2 linked regions of the Ensifer sp. PDNC004 genome follow. The protein of the gene in region 1 interacts with the protein of each later gene in a pairwise test. Links are inferred from orthologs where the notes say so. Each region holds a gene or a part of one and is shown on either strand. Other genes may lie near its edges.

Evidence for each region.
Region 2: the proteins of JVX98_RS23130 (region 1) and ccmE interact in binary tests that used the Escherichia coli proteins (3 or more experiments, as listed by UniProt). The link is inferred for Ensifer sp. PDNC004 from one-to-one orthologs.

Annotation. Positions count from the first base shown.
Region 1 is NZ_CP070353.1:3,072,252-3,079,621, reverse strand. Bases 1,879-4,702 are described here. They hold JVX98_RS23130 (heme ABC transporter permease), read right to left. Parts: upstream 3,764-4,702; coding sequence 2,993-3,763; downstream 1,879-2,992. Other genes in these bases: ccmA (heme ABC exporter ATP-binding protein CcmA), read right to left, coding at 4,651-4,702; ccmB (heme exporter protein CcmB), read right to left, coding at 3,928-4,587; ccmD (heme exporter protein CcmD), read right to left, coding at 2,820-2,996; JVX98_RS23140 (DsbE family thiol:disulfide interchange protein), read right to left, coding at 2,215-2,823; JVX98_RS23145 (DUF2585 domain-containing protein), read left to right, coding at 1,879-2,056. Also shown: signal recognition particle-docking protein FtsY, read left to right, coding at 1-725; JVX98_RS23150 (septation protein A), read left to right, coding at 834-1,466; more of JVX98_RS23145, read left to right, coding at 1,472-1,878; more of ccmA, read right to left, coding at 4,703-5,301; aconitate hydratase AcnA, read left to right, coding at 5,572-7,370. UniProt on the Escherichia coli protein: Required for the export of heme to the periplasm for the biogenesis of c-type cytochromes.
Region 2 is NZ_CP070353.1:1,770,730-1,778,274, forward strand. What follows is about bases 1,570-4,568. They hold ccmE (cytochrome c maturation protein CcmE), read right to left. Parts: upstream 3,296-4,568; coding sequence 2,843-3,295; downstream 1,570-2,842. Other genes in these bases: JVX98_RS16845 (heme lyase CcmF/NrfE family subunit), read right to left, coding at 1,570-2,846; ccmI (c-type cytochrome biogenesis protein CcmI), read right to left, coding at 3,292-4,428; JVX98_RS16860 (hypothetical protein), read right to left, coding at 4,558-4,568. Outside these bases: JVX98_RS16835 (Do family serine endopeptidase), read right to left, coding at 1-79; JVX98_RS16840 (cytochrome c-type biogenesis protein), read right to left, coding at 406-861; more of JVX98_RS16845, read right to left, coding at 858-1,569; more of JVX98_RS16860, read right to left, coding at 4,569-4,998; JVX98_RS16865 (HAMP domain-containing sensor histidine kinase), read right to left, coding at 5,236-6,621; two-component system response regulator FeuP, read right to left, coding at 6,611-7,282; JVX98_RS16875 (hypothetical protein), read right to left, coding at 7,423-7,545. UniProt on the Escherichia coli protein: Heme chaperone required for the biogenesis of c-type cytochromes. Transiently binds heme delivered by CcmC and transfers the heme to apo-cytochromes in a process facilitated by CcmF and CcmH.

The sequences.
Region 1 (7,370 bases):
ACGGCAAGGATGTCTCGGGCGAGGACGTTTCGCGCATCATGGCCGGCGAGATCACCAAGGTGCTTTCGCCCGTCGCCAAGCCGCTGGAACTCGATCTCAGCCACAAGCCGCACGTCATCCTTGTGGTCGGCGTCAACGGCACCGGCAAGACCACGACGATCGGCAAGCTCGCCGCCAAGCTTTCCGGCGCGGGCCTGAAGGTCATGCTCGCCGCCGGCGACACCTTCCGGGCCGCCGCGATCGAGCAGCTGAAGATCTGGGCCGAGCGCACCAACTCCGAAATCGTTTCCTCCAAACTCGGCGCCGACGCCGCTGGCCTCGCCTATGAAGCCTTCCAGCAGGCGCGCGAGAAGAAGTCCGACGTGCTGATCATCGACACGGCCGGCCGCCTGCAGAACAAGGCGGAGCTGATGGCCGAACTCGAAAAGATCGTGCGCGTGCTCGGCAAGCTCGATCCGGATGCGCCGCACACCGTGCTGCAGACGCTCGACGCCACCACCGGCCAGAACGCGCTGCAGCAGGTCGAGATCTTCCGCAACGTCGCCGGCGTCAGTGGACTGATCATGACCAAGCTGGACGGCACGGCGCGCGGCGGCATCCTCGTGGCCATCTCTGCCAAGCACAAGCTGCCGGTCTATTTCATCGGTGTCGGCGAAGGCATCGACGATCTCGAACCCTTCGAAGCCAAGGATTTTGCCGAGGCGATCGCCGGCGTTGCCGCCTGACGGGGCGATCGGGCCCGCGCGTAGTTGCGCCGGCCCGTTGCCTTGATATGGTTTTGCCGCAAAGCTGGTGTTATGAGCAGCAGGTACATGCAGAAACAGGACCCCCAGATGTCGTCGATCGAGGCTTCCAAGCCGCAGAAGGAAGTCAGCCCCTTGCTCAAGATGGTGCTGGAGCTTGGGCCGCTGATGGTCTTCTTCTTTGCCAACTCGCGCGGCGAATGGCTGGCCGGGCATTTTCCGGCGCTTGCCGAGCTCGGCGGTCCGATCTTCATCGCCACCGGCCTCTTCATGGCCGCGACCGCGATCGCGCTTGCCGTCTCCTGGGTGCTGACCCGCACCCTGCCGATGATGCCGCTGATTTCGGGCATCGTCGTCTTCGTCTTCGGCGCGCTGACGCTCTGGCTGCAGAACGACACCTTCATCAAGATGAAGCCGACGATCGTCAACACGCTGTTCGGCGCGATCCTGCTCGGCGGCCTGCTGTTCGGCAAGTCGCTGCTCGGCTACGTCTTCCACTCCGCCTTCAAGCTCGACGAGGCCGGCTGGCGCAAGCTGACGCTGCGCTGGGGCGTGTTCTTCCTGTTCCTGGCTGTGCTCAACGAAGTGGTCTGGCGCTCGTTCTCGACCGATTTCTGGGTCGCCTTCAAGGTCTGGGGCACGATGCCGATCACCATTCTGTTCACGCTCGCCCAGATGCCGCTGATCATGAAGCACTCGCTTGACCAGGAGAACGCCGAGTGAGCACGATGCTCGAGGAGAATGACAGCCGCAATCGGCACGCACTCCTCTGGCTCGCCGCCTGTCTTGCTGTTCTCGTCATCCAGATCATCACCCAGCATCTGATGGGTCGTCTCTGGATCTGCGAATGCGGCTACGTCAAACTGTTCGAGCCGGTCGCCAAATCCAGCGGCAACTCTCAGCACATCGCCGACTGGTACACGCCGTCGCACATCATCCACGGCTTCCTGTTCTACGGCCTCGGCCATCTGCTCCTGCGCGGCAGGCCGCTGACGGCAAAACTCTTCCTTGGGACCGTGATCGAATCCGCCTGGGAGATCGCCGAAAACACGCCGATGGTGATCAACCGCTACCGCTCGGCAACGATCTCGCTCGACTATTTCGGCGACAGCATCCTGAATTCGACGATGGATACGCTGGCCATGGCGGCCGGCTTCCTGTTTGCCGCCCGCATGCCGGTCTGGCTGACCGTGACGGTCGCCATCGTCTTCGAGCTCTTCACCGGCTGGCTGATCCGAGACAACCTCACGCTCAACGTGCTGATGCTCGTCTGGCCGTTGGATGCGGTCCGGGATTGGCAGGCAGGGATCTAGCCGAGTTCGCCCGGCGGCGTTGCGGCCCACATCCGCGCGGATGATTTGCCTCTCATTCCGCGCCCCGACCTTTTGCTTACAAGCGGGGAGAAGATGCCGGCAGGCGGATGAGGAACAATACCCTCACCGTCCGAATCAAGAGCCAATGCCGGGAGCGGTTACGAACCCGCAGTCGCCTTCTCGATCGCCGGCAGCAGACCGGTTTTCACGCTGTTTTCGTCGAACGGGCCGACGCGCTTGTAGAGGATCGTGCCGTCAGCGCCGACGAGATAGGACTCCGGAATACCGTAGACGCCCCAGTCGATCGCCGCCTTGCCGCGCGGATCGACGCCGATGGCTGAGAAGGGATTGCCGAGCTCACCGAGGAACCTGAGCGCGTTTTCGTTCTGGTCCTTGTAGTTGATGCCGACGACGGTCAGCCGCGGATCCTTCGACAGTTCCAGGATAAAGGGGTGCTCCTGCCGGCACGGCACACACCAGGAGGCCCAGACGTTGACGAGCGTCAGCTTGCCCTTGATCGCCTGATCGGTCAAAGCCGGCATCGGCTGGCCGTCACGGGTCGCGCCTTCGAGCACCGGCATGTCGAGCTTCGGGGCCTTGGTGCCGATCAGCGCCGAGGGGATTTCGCTCACGTCCTTGCCGGAGTTGAGCTGGCTCCAGAAGATCGCTGCAAGCCCGGCGAAGATGATCAGCGGCAACGCCGCCAGCACGAAGCGCATCGGCCCGGGCTTGCGCTCCTCTCCGCGCGGAGCGGGGATGTTTCTCATGGCGTTTCTCCCGGGCCCTGACCGGCCGAGCGTCGGCGAATGCCGGAAGCCTCGAGTTCAGCCAGTTCGCGACGGCGGGCGCGACCGTCGAGGACGACCCAGGCGATCAGCCCGAGCACCGTCAGCGTCGCAATCCCGTAGCTCGTAAAGACGTAGGCGGCGTGGCTCATCATTTCGTGCGGGCTCCCCGGCCGGCCGCACGCGCGGCAAGCCGCCTCAGCGCGATCACGCGCCGGCGCAGGATCTCGTTGCGCATGGCGGCGATGTGCAGCGTGAAGAACAGCAGCGTAAATGCGATCGCCATCACGATCAGCGGTCGCAGGAACTCCGGATCGATCGTCGGCCCGTCGAGCCGCATGACGCTCGCCGGCTGGTGCAGCGTGTTCCACCATTCGACCGAGAACTTGATGATCGGGATGTTGACGAAGCCGACCAGGACCAGAATGGCCGAAACCTTGGAGGACCGGGCGGGATCGTCGATCGCGCGGTTGAGCGCCATCAACCCGAGATACATGAGAAACAGCACGAAGACCGAGGTCAGCCGCGCGTCCCAGACCCACCAGGTGCCCCACATCGGCTTGCCCCAGAGCGAGCCGGTGACGAGCGCCAGGAAGGTGAAACAGGCACCGATCGGCGCTGCTGCGCGCGAGGAGACGTCGGCAAGCGGATGGCGCCAGACGAGCGTACCGAGGGCGGCGAGCGCCATCACCGAATAACACATCATCGACAGCCAGGCGGCCGGCACGTGCACATACATGATGCGCACCGTCTCGCCCTGCTGGTAGTCGCCTTCCGTCGTGAAGGAAAGCCAGAGGCCGGCAACGAAGAACAGCGCCGTCAGCCCGGCGAGCCAGGGCAGCAGACGGTCGGCCAGCGCCAGGAACCGCGTCGGGTTGGCGAGATCGCTGAATTTGCGGATGGCCAGGCTGTTTTCGCTCATGTTGGCTCTTTAACGCTTAAGGCGCCCGGCTGCAATTGATCCGCGTCAATCGCCCGATCACGATCGAGTTGGAGCGCGGACCATAAATGTGTTCGATCTGAACAGTTTAGCGCCAAATCCATGGGAACGCCGCAAACACTTTCGCCCGTTCTGGCGCGATTGCGTCAATCGGACGCGTGCCGAAGGGCGGCAGCGGCGGCGACCGGGCCGATGACGGCGAAGAACAGGGTGATCGCCGCAAGGATCATCAATGGCGGCAGGAACGGGGCCGGATCCTCGATCGCCGCATAGACGGCGCTGACACCGAAGATCAGCACCGGGATCGCCAGCGGCAGCACCAGGATCGATACCAGCAGCCCCCCACGCGGCAGCGACACGGCAACGGCAGCACCCACTGCACCGATGAAGGTGATCGCCGGCGTGCCGATCAGAAGCGTCAGCATGGTGGCGCCGATGGCGATCTCGCTCATGTTCATGAAGAGCCCGAGCAACGGCGAGGCGATCACCAGCGGCAGGCCGGTCGCCGCCCAATGGGCCGCGCATTTGACGAAGACGGTGGCAAGCAGCGGCGTTTCCTGCATCAGCATCAGGTCGAGCGAGCCGTCGTCGCGCTCGGCCTGGAACAGCCGGTCGAGTCCGAGCAGCGAGGCGAGCAGCGCCCCAATCCAGAGAATGGCGGGTCCGATGCGCGAAAGCAGGTTCAGGTCCGGACCGACGCCGAAGGGAATGACCGCCACCACCGTCATGAAAAAGAGCACGCCGATCATCGCCCCGCCGCCGGCGCGGATCGACAGCTTGAGATCGCGGAAGAAGAGCGCGATCATAGCGGCAGTGTCCGGCTGGGCACGGGCGCGTTTTCCGGCAATGGGCGTCCAGGCATCGCGTCCCTATGCATCATGCCAGTGGTCTCCCGCCAGATGCTCGAACCCCGTCATGTGCAGTTCCTTCGTGCGGTCGAGCCCGAGCGGCTGGTGGGTCGCCGCAATGACGATGCCGCCCTTGCCAAGATGCGCCTTCACCAGGTCGGCAAACAGCCGGTCGGCGCCGGCGTCAAGGGCTGCTGTCGGCTCGTCGAGGATCCAGATCGGCCGATAGGCAATGAGCAGCTTCGCCATCGCCATGCGCCGCTGCTGTCCGGCCGAGAGATAGCCGAAGGGCAGATGAGCGATATCCGGCAAGCCGACCGCTTCGACGGCCTCGGTGAGCGTCGCGCCCTTCCCTCCTGGTGAATCACCCATGAAGTCCCGCCAGAAGGAGAGATTTTCCGCGACGGTCAGTTCGCGCTTCATCGCGTTGCGGTGTCCGAGATAGTGGCTGATCTCGGATGGATGGGCTATTTCCGGGGGGGCATTCTCAAGTTTCAGATGCCCGCTTTCGGGCCTCAACAACCCCGCCAGAACCCGCAGCAAAGTCGACTTTCCCGACCCGTTCGGGCCTGTCACGACAAGGGCTTCGAAGGCGCCGAGAACAAAGGAAATATCGTTAAAAATCAGATCCTCACCGCGCTTCGCGCTCAACCCTTCAGCCATGAGGCGCATGAACTATCAGCTTCCCTTCACTCTCTTTGTCGCAGGGCAAAAAAAGTCCCCTTTCGACCTTCGTTGCTCTGGCACGTTTTGGAGAAATTATCTATAAGGCGGCCAACACGCCAGCGGTCGGCGTGAATTTCATCCTAGCGCCGAACATGGAATGATTTTCCACGTACGGACAGCGGAAATGGCCGCACCCGCATCCCAATTCGCGCTTCACAGGCGCTCGGGCGTTCGTACGTCAGTTTTTGGCGATCAGACGGAACGGGGTATTATCCAGTGTCCAAGTCCCTAGATAGCTTCAATTGTCGCTCCACGCTCACCGTCAACGGTGTGGACTACGTCTATTACAGCCTGCCCAAGGCTGAGGCGAACGGTCTCGCCGGCGTATCCAAGCTTCCCTACTCGATGAAGGTTCTGCTCGAGAACCTGCTGCGCAACGAAGATGGCCGCTCCGTCACCAAGAAGGACATCGAGAACATTGCCGCCTGGCTCAACGACAAGGGCACGGCTGAAAACGAGATCGCCTACCGTCCGGCCCGCGTGCTGATGCAGGACTTCACCGGCGTTCCGGCCGTCGTCGACCTCGCCGCGATGCGCGACGCCATGGTCTCGCTCGGCGGCGACCCGGAGAAGATCAACCCGCTCGTTCCCGTCGACCTCGTCATCGACCACTCGGTCATCGTCGACGAATTCGGCACGCCGAACGCCTTTGCCCGCAACGTCGAACTCGAATACGAGCGCAACGGCGAGCGCTACCGCTTCCTGAAGTGGGGCCAGCAGGCATTCAAGAACTTCCGCGTCGTGCCTCCGGGCACCGGCATCTGTCACCAGGTCAATCTGGAGTATCTGGGCCAGACCGTCTGGACCCGTGAAGAAGATGGCGAGATCACCGCCTACCCGGATACCTGCGTCGGCACCGACAGCCACACCACCATGATCAACGGTCTCGGCGTTCTCGGCTGGGGCGTCGGCGGTATCGAGGCGGAAGCCGCGATGCTCGGCCAGCCGGTCTCCATGCTTCTGCCCGAGGTCATCGGCTTCAAGCTGACCGGCAAGCTCAAGGAAGGCGTTACCGCGACCGACCTCGTGCTCATGGTCGTCCAGATGCTGCGCAAGAAGGGCGTTGTCTCGAAGTTCGTCGAATTCTTCGGCCCGGGCCTCGACAACATGACGCTCGCCGACCGCGCCACCATCGGCAACATGGGCCCGGAATACGGCGCGACCTGCGGCTTCTTCCCGGTCGACAGCGAAACCATCAACTACCTCACCATGTCCGGCCGCGAAGAGAGCCGCATCGCTCTCGTCGAAGCCTATTCCAAGGCGCAGGGCATGTGGCGCGACGGTGACGGTTCCGAGCTCGTCTTCACCGACACGCTCGAACTCGACCTCGGCGACGTCGTTCCGGCCATGGCTGGTCCTAAGCGTCCGGAAGGCCGCATCCCGCTCGAAAACATCGCCTCGGGCTTCGCCACCGCACTTGAAGGCGACTACAAGAAGCCGGGCCAGCTTTCGAACCGCTACGCCGTCGAAGGCACCGATTTCGATCTCGGCCATGGCGACGTTGCCATCGCTGCGATCACGTCGTGCACCAACACCTCCAACCCGTCGGTCCTGATCGCTGCCGGCCTTCTCGCCCGCAACGCGGTCGCCAAGGGCCTGAAGTCCAAGCCGTGGGTCAAAACCTCGCTCGCACCGGGATCGCAGGTCGTCGGCGAATACCTCGCCAAGTCTGGCCTGCAGAAGGACCTCGACGCGCTCGGCTTCAACCTCGTCGGCTTCGGCTGCACGACCTGCATCGGCAACTCCGGCCCGCTGCCGGCGCCGATCTCGAAGACGATCAACGACAAGGGCCTGATCGCCGCCGGCGTTCTCTCGGGCAACCGTAACTTCGAAGGCCGTATCTCGCCGGACGTCCAGGCGAACTACCTCGCCTCGCCGCCGCTCGTCGTCGCCTACGCGCTTGCAGGTTCCGTCCAGAAGGACCTGACCAGCGAGCCGCTCGGCGAAGACAAGGACGGCAAGCCGGTCTTCCTCAAGGACATCTGGCCGACCTCCAAGGAAATCCAGGAGTTCAT
Region 2 (7,545 bases), 1.3 Mb from region 1 along the record:
TGACGGCGGCAAGGCCGGCGACGGTCGAGGTCTTCAGAACGGTCTTGAGGGAGGGACGCAGGGATTTGGTCGTAAACATCCGTTTTGCCTTTTCTCTTCCTTGATGCCGTCGAAGACGGCACCGAAACCTGGTTGCGAAACCGCCTCAGGGAAGGCGGAATTCGTTTTGGCTGACTGGAGGAACAGCCGATGACCAAAGATGTAACGGATGGGACCTTACTGAGTTCTGTCCGGAAAATGAATTTTTGGTAATGTTGTGAAGAGCTGGCTCGGGCTTGGCTAAGTGCCTACCGGGAATTGCGCGTTGGCGCGAACGGCATTGCCCGCCACTGGAGGGGATCTCCAGCGATATCAAAAGATTAGTGCGGGGCCGGTGCAACGGATGCGCGTTTGGCGAGCGCCGCGTTAAGGCTGAAGCAGCTTCTTCAGCTTTTCCTTCTCGTCCTCGGAAAGCGGCGTCCCTTTTACCTGGGCGCCGCGACGGCGAGAGGCGATAACAAGCGTAATCGCCCCGACGAGGAGCAGGGTCGCCGGCATGCCCCAAAGGATCAGCGTCTTCGTCTCGAAGCGCGGCTTCAGCAATACGAATTCGCCATAGCGGGACACGACGTAATCGATGACGGCCGTGTCGCTGTCGCCGTTGGCCAGCCGCTCACGCACGAGCACCCGCAGGTCCTTGGCAAGCTCGGCGTTGGAATCGTCGATCGACTGGTTCTGGCAGACCATGCAGCGCAGTTCCGCCGAGATCGCCCGCGCCCGCGCTTCGAGCGCGGGATCGGCAAGCACCTCATCCGGGTTGACGGCAAAGGCCGAGTCGACAGGCGCGAACAGAAGCAGGAGTGCCAGGAGCAGGCGGTTCATTCCGCAGCCCCCACCGGCACCGTCTTCGGTCGCTTGGCCTTGGTAGGTGCGCCGACGCGCAGGCGGCGATCACTCAGGGAGACGAAGCCGCCCGCCATCATGAACAGGGTGCCACCCCAGATGCATAGGATCATCGGCTTCCACCAGATGCGCACGACGATACCGCCTTCGCTGATCTGGTCGCCGAGCGAGACATAGAGCTGGCTCAAGCCGAAGGTGCGGATGCCGGCTTCCGTCGTCGGCATGCGGCGCGCCTGGTAGAGGCGCTTCGATGACCAGACCTCGTCAATAGCAACACCGCCGCGGCTGATGGTGAAGTGGCCGGACTCCTCGGAATAGTTCGGGCCGCTGCCATTGCGCATACCATCGAAGCGCAGGGTGTAGCCGCCGGCATCGACCGTCATGCCCGGCTTCATCTCCACGACGGTTTCGGTCTCGAAGGCCGTGACGGCGACGATGCCGATCAGGGTGACGCCAAGGCCGATATGCGCAAGCGCCGTGCCGAAAGCCGAACGCGGCAGGCCAGAGAAGCGCCGCCAGGCGACGTTGCCTGCGACCTTGCCGAGGCCGGAGCGCAGCGCCAGGTCCGTCAACGACCCGACGATCACGTAGACGCCAAGGGCAATGCCGAAGAGTGCAAGAACCGGCCCGCCGTTCATGAAGTAATAATAGGCGACACCGAAGAGCAGGCCGATGGCGACCGCTGCGAAGAGCCTCTGCGAAACGCCGGCAAAGTCGCCGCGCTTCCAGGCAAGCAGCGGGCCGAAGGGCACGGCAAAGAGCAGCGGCAGCATCAAGAGGCCGAAGGTCATGTTGAAGAAGGGCGGGCCGACCGAGATCTTGTCTCCGGTCAGTGCTTCGAGCACCAACGGATAGAGCGTGCCGGTCAGGACCGTCGCCGTCGCCGTCGTCAGGATGAGGTTGTTGAAGACCAGCGCGCCCTCGCGCGAGATCGGCGCGAAGATACCGCCGGCCTTCAGATGCGAAGCGCGCAAGGCGAAGAGCGTGAACGCGCCGCCGATGAAGAAGACGAGAATGGCGAGGATGAAGATGCCGCGGGTCGGGTCGGTCGCAAAGGCGTGAACCGAGGTCAGGACACCCGAACGCACGAGGAAGGTGCCGAGCAGCGACAGCGAGAAGGTCATGATCGCGAGAAGCACCGTCCAGATCTTAAGCGCCTCGCGCTTTTCCATGACCAGCGCGGAGTGCAAAAGCGCGGTTCCCGCAAGCCAGGGCATGAAGGAGGCGTTTTCGACCGGATCCCAGAACCACCAGCCGCCCCAGCCGAGCTCGTAATAGGCCCAGTAGGAGCCCATCGAAATGCCGGCGGTGAGGAAGGTCCAGGCGGCAAGCGTCCAGGGCCGGACCCAACGCGCCCAGGCCGCGTCGATCCGGCCCTCAATCAAGGCCGCGATGGCAAAGGAGAAGCAGACGGAGAAACCGACGTAACCGAGATAGAGCAGCGGCGGATGGATGGCGAGACCGACATCCTGCAGGATCGGGTTCAGGTCCTTGCCCTCGCCCGGCGCCGGCATCAACCGCGCGAACGGATTGGACGTCAGCAAGATGAAGAGCGCGAAGGCCATCGCGATCCAGGCCTGGACGGCAAGCACGTTTGCCTTCAGCGTCTCAGGCAGGTTGCGCCCGAAGGCGGCAACCAGCGCCGAGAAGAACGTCAGGATCAACAGCCAAAGCAGCATCGAGCCTTCATGGTTCCCCCAGACGCCCGAGATCTTGTAGATCAGCGGCTTCAGCGAATGGGAGTTTTCCCAGACGTTGCGGACGGAGAAGTCCGAGGTCACGTAGGCGAAGGTGAGGACGGTAAAGGCGAAAGCGACGAGCAGAAAGCAGGCGACGGCGGCACTGGAGGCCAGCTCCATCAGGCCGCGATCGTTCAGCCGTGCGCCGAGGATCGGTAGGGCCGCCTGAATGACCGCAGTCGCCAGCGCCAGAACCAGAGCGTAGTGTCCGAGCTCGATGATCACTTGATGGTTTCCTTCCCGCTGAGCTCGACACCCTGCGCCTTCAAACGGTCGGCGACATCCTTGGGCATATAGGTCTCGTCATGCTTGGCGAGAACCGAGTCGGCCACGAAGACCGAGCTTCCCGCGACGAAGGTTCCCTCCGTCACCACGCCCTGCCCCTCGCGGAACAGGTCGGGCAAGATACCGGTATAGGTGACCGGCACGCCACTCAGCGTATCGGTGACGGTGAAGGTCACCGTCTTGCCGTCGCCGCGCTTGACGGAGCCGGCTTCGACGACGCCGCCGAGGCGGATGCGGGTTCCCGGCGGTACGTTGGCCTTTTCGAGGTCGCTCGGCACATAGAAATAGGCGATCGCCTGGCTGAAGGCGAACATCACGAGGAAGGCTGCAAGCACCAGGAAGCCGACACCGCCGCCGATGATCGCCAGTCTTTTTTGTTTGCGCGTCATTGCGTTACTCCGTCGGTGGCAATCCCGAGCTGACGCGCCAGCGCCAGCAGCTGCTTGCCGCCGTCGCCATCGGCCGGGAAGGTTTTCAGGCCCTCCCTTAGCGCGGCCAGCGCCTTGTCTCGTTGATCAAGGACAACATGGGAGCGGATCAGTCGCGCCCAGCCTTCGAGATTATCCGGATTTTCCTTCAGCCGGCTTTCGAGGCTGCCGACCATACCCCGGATCATTTCCTGGCGATCGCCGGCGCTCATGCTCTGGGCCGCAGCCACATCATCGGCACTCGGATTGCCCGGCGCTGCAGCGCTGGTGGCGCCCCCCAATTCAGCCACGTGCTGTTTGACGAGCGGCAGCCAGGGTGCGTCGGCCGGCGACGTCGCGACCAGCCGGTTGAAGGCGGTCAGTGCTTCCGCGTTCTTGCCTTCCTGCTTGAGGCCGAGGGCAAGATAGAATTCCGAGCGCGGGTCATTGGGGTCGAGCGCGAGCGCCTGCTTCAGCGCGTCCTGCGCCTTGCTCGTCACGACGCCGTCGGACTGCACGACCATTGCCTCGGCGTAGCCGCCAAGACGTGCCGGCGTCGGGCCGAGCAGGCGGATCGCCCGGTCATAGGCATCGACCGCATCTTCGACGCGGCCGTTGCGCATGTAGATCGGCGCAAGCAGGTCCCAGCCGGCGCCGTCGTTCGGGTTTATCGCCAGGTGGTTCTCGGCCTTGGCAATCAGGATGTTGATGTCGCCATTGGGATCGGCCAGGCGTGCGGCGAGCGGCTGCGCCGGAAGGCCCGGACTGCCGGTCAGCAAGTAAAGACAGAGCCCGACGGCCGGAAGACAGAGCAGCACGAAGGCCTGGGCCAGACGGCTGACACTGCGACGCGGCGCAGCAGCCGGCGCCACTTCGCTGTCGCTCTCGCCAACGGCCAGCAGCCGGCGCGCCACTTCGGCGCGCGCAAGCTCGGCGTCATCGCCGCCGATCAGACCGCTGTCCTGGTCGCGCTTCAACTCCTCGAGCTGGTCGCGATAGACTTCGATGTCATGGCTGTGGGGAGACGACGGGGCTTCCCCTGCCCGCAGCAGCGGCAGGATGAGCACGGCAGCGACAGCCGCCGTCAGGGTGGCGACGAGGATCCAGAACAACATGGAAGCTCAATACTATGGCCCCCATGCCATTCCAACACGAAAACCCCTTATGACGGAGATTTGAGGCGTTTCGCCGCAACGGCGGATCGAGCCGCCCGGGCGCATCCGGAAGACCCGGCCCGCCAGGCCTCAGGTCAGCGGCGTCCAGCTGCCGTCCGGGTTGCGGCAGGCAGCGCCCCGCGCCGTCTTCGGCTGGCCCTTGACGGTAACCGTGTGGCTATACTGGCGGCAGTTCTGCGACCCGACCTGATAGGGAGCGGCTGCAACGACCGAACCGTTGACGCCGCGCCCGTCCCAGGTCACCGGCTGGCCACCGGGGGCCGCTTCAAGTGCGCGGTACTCCGCCTCCAGGGCCCGCTGGCGGTCCGATGCTCCGATGTCGAGATCGGTAAGACGCGCGATCACCCCGCCCTGGAGTGCCGCGATGTAATTGGTCGAGGTGGCACCGCGCGTCGCCGTCGAGCCGAGGCTGGCGGCCGCACCCTTGCTGCCCGTCGTGCCGCATCCGGCCAGTGCGACGGCCGAAGCGACCACAACGATCCTGCCGCCGACGACAATAGCCCGTGTCATTTCTGCCTGGTTCCTCATGATCCGCGACACTCAATCATCCTATCCGAAGTCGCATCCTTAAGCTCGTTCCATTCGAGCACGGTGACGACTAGTCCTTGATTTTCTTTTGGCATTCCCCGCGTGCCGAGGCAACGGCGGGCCCTGCGGGTGTGACATTTTCAAGCACGGGTGTGACCCCTAAATCACGATGGATTCGCAAGCGAGCGACGCCAGACCCACGTATTTCTCCCGCACCCTCTAAACGGCCGCCGGCAAAACCAGTTCCGCCCGCAAGCCTCCCTCGTCCCGCCGCGACAGGGTGATGGTGCCCTGGTACTCCCGAACGATCTCGCTGACGATCGAAAGACCGAGCCCGGTTCCCGGCTTGCTTTCGTCGAGCCGCTTGCCGCGCTTCATCGCCACGGCGATCTGGTCGGGGTTGAGCCCCGGCCCATCGTCGTCGACATCGAGAACGATCCACTGCCGTCCTGGTTCCTTGGCATGAACCTCGCTCGGCGCCGGCCTGACGTTCAGCCATACCTCGGCTCGGGCGTGGCGGGCGGCATTTTCGAGCAGGTTGCCGACGGTCTCCTCGACGTCCTGCAGCTCCATGGCAAGAACCAGTCCCGGCGGGTTGATAGACAGATGAACCTGCTTTTCCGGATTGAGCTTGCGCATGACGCGCACGAGGCGTTCGAGCGCCGGCTGCGCTTCGGTCCGCGCCAGCACGGACTCACGCTGCGCCGCGATCCGGGCGCGGCTCAGATAGGACTGAACCTGGGTCTGCATCGCATCGACCTGGGTGCGCACCAGCTCGCCGTGCGATGCCTCGAGCACCCGCGCCTCGTTCAGCAACACCGCGATCGGCGTCTTCAGCGAATGGGCGAGATTGCCGACCTGCATGCGGGCGCGCTCGACGATGCGGCGGTTGCTGTCGATCAGGGCGTTGACCTCGTTGGCGAGCGGCTGGATCTCGCGCGGGAATGCGCCATCCAAGCGTTCGCTTTCGCCGGCGCGGATCTTTTCCATCGAGCGCCGGACCTCATCGAGAGGCCTAAGACCGAAGAGGATGGTGAGCGCGTTCACGCCAAGCCCACCAAGACCGAAGATGGAGAGCGCGATCGTCAGGTTGCGGGTGAAGCGGTTGATGTCGGCCTCGAGCACATCGCGGTTGCCCGCCACGCGAAAGCGCGCCGTGTGGCCCTGGATGTCGAGAACGACCTCGGTCTCGGAGACCTCGACCTCGTTCCCGAAGGGATCCTTGGTGGTGTAGAAGCGGACATAGCCGGTATCGAAGGGCACCTCGTCGACGCTGGCGATCGGCAGCTTGCCGTTGCCGAGCGAGGTCGAGATCAAAGGCGGCGTGTCGAACTCGCCGATCGGATCGACGATCCAGTACCAGCCGGTCTGCGGCTGCGAGAACCGGAGGTCGCCAAGCTGCGGGCTCCCCGACAGCACCGTCCTCTCGTTGACGGAAATCGAGTTGACGACGTTGAAGAGCTGGGCGCGCAGCAGGTCCTTGAAGCCGCGCTCGGAGCCCTGGCGATAGAGCTCGGAGATCACCACGCCGATCACGACGAGCGCCACCACCGCCCAGACGGTGGAGACCACCAGAACGCGTGCGGTGAGCGATCTAATTGCCATTGCCCGGCGCTTGCATACGGTATCCGAGACCGCGCACCGTTTCGATCAGATCGTTGCCGATCTTCTTGCGCAGCCGGCCGATGAACACTTCAATCGTATTGGAATCGCGATCGAAATCCTGATCGTACATGTGCTCGACCAGTTCCGTGCGCGAAACCACCTGCCCCATGTGGTGCATGAGATAGGAGAGCAGCCGGAACTCGTGCGACGTCAGCTTCAATGCCACGCCATCGACCGTTGCCTTGGAGCCCTTGGTATCGAGGCGGACCGGGCCGCAGACGATCTCCGAGCTCGCATGGCCGGCAGCGCGCCGGATCAGCGCGCGGATGCGGGCGAGAACTTCTTCGACGTGGAAGGGCTTGGCGACATAGTCGTCGGCGCCGGCATCGATGCCGGCCACCTTGTCGCTCCAGCGGTCACGCGCCGTCAGGATCAGAACCGGCATGGTCTTGCCGTCGCCGCGCCATTTTTCAAGGACGGTGATGCCGTCCATCTCCGGCAGGCCGATGTCGAGGATCACGGCATCATAGGGCTCGGCGTCGCCGAGATAGTGCCCCTCCTCGCCATCATAGGCCTGGTCAACGACGTAGCCGGCCTCCTTCAGCACCTCGGCGAGCTGCCGGTTCAGGTTGGCGTCGTCCTCGACAATCAGAATGCGCATCCGTCTTTACTTCCTCTCGCGGCCATCCTGCTGCATGTGTCGCCAAATCTGGCCAATTCAAGGATAAGAACACGCAGCCATTCAAAGTGCTACAGCGACCTTCGTACGCCTGATACGGCACACGGCGCTGCAGGGATAGCCTACATCGGCACCTTGACGGTTACCTTCTTCGGCCTACCGCCATTGCCGGGAACAAGCACGGTGATCACGCACTGACCATCGGACGTCGGCTGCGCCGACAGCAACTCGCCGCCGGTGTCGGC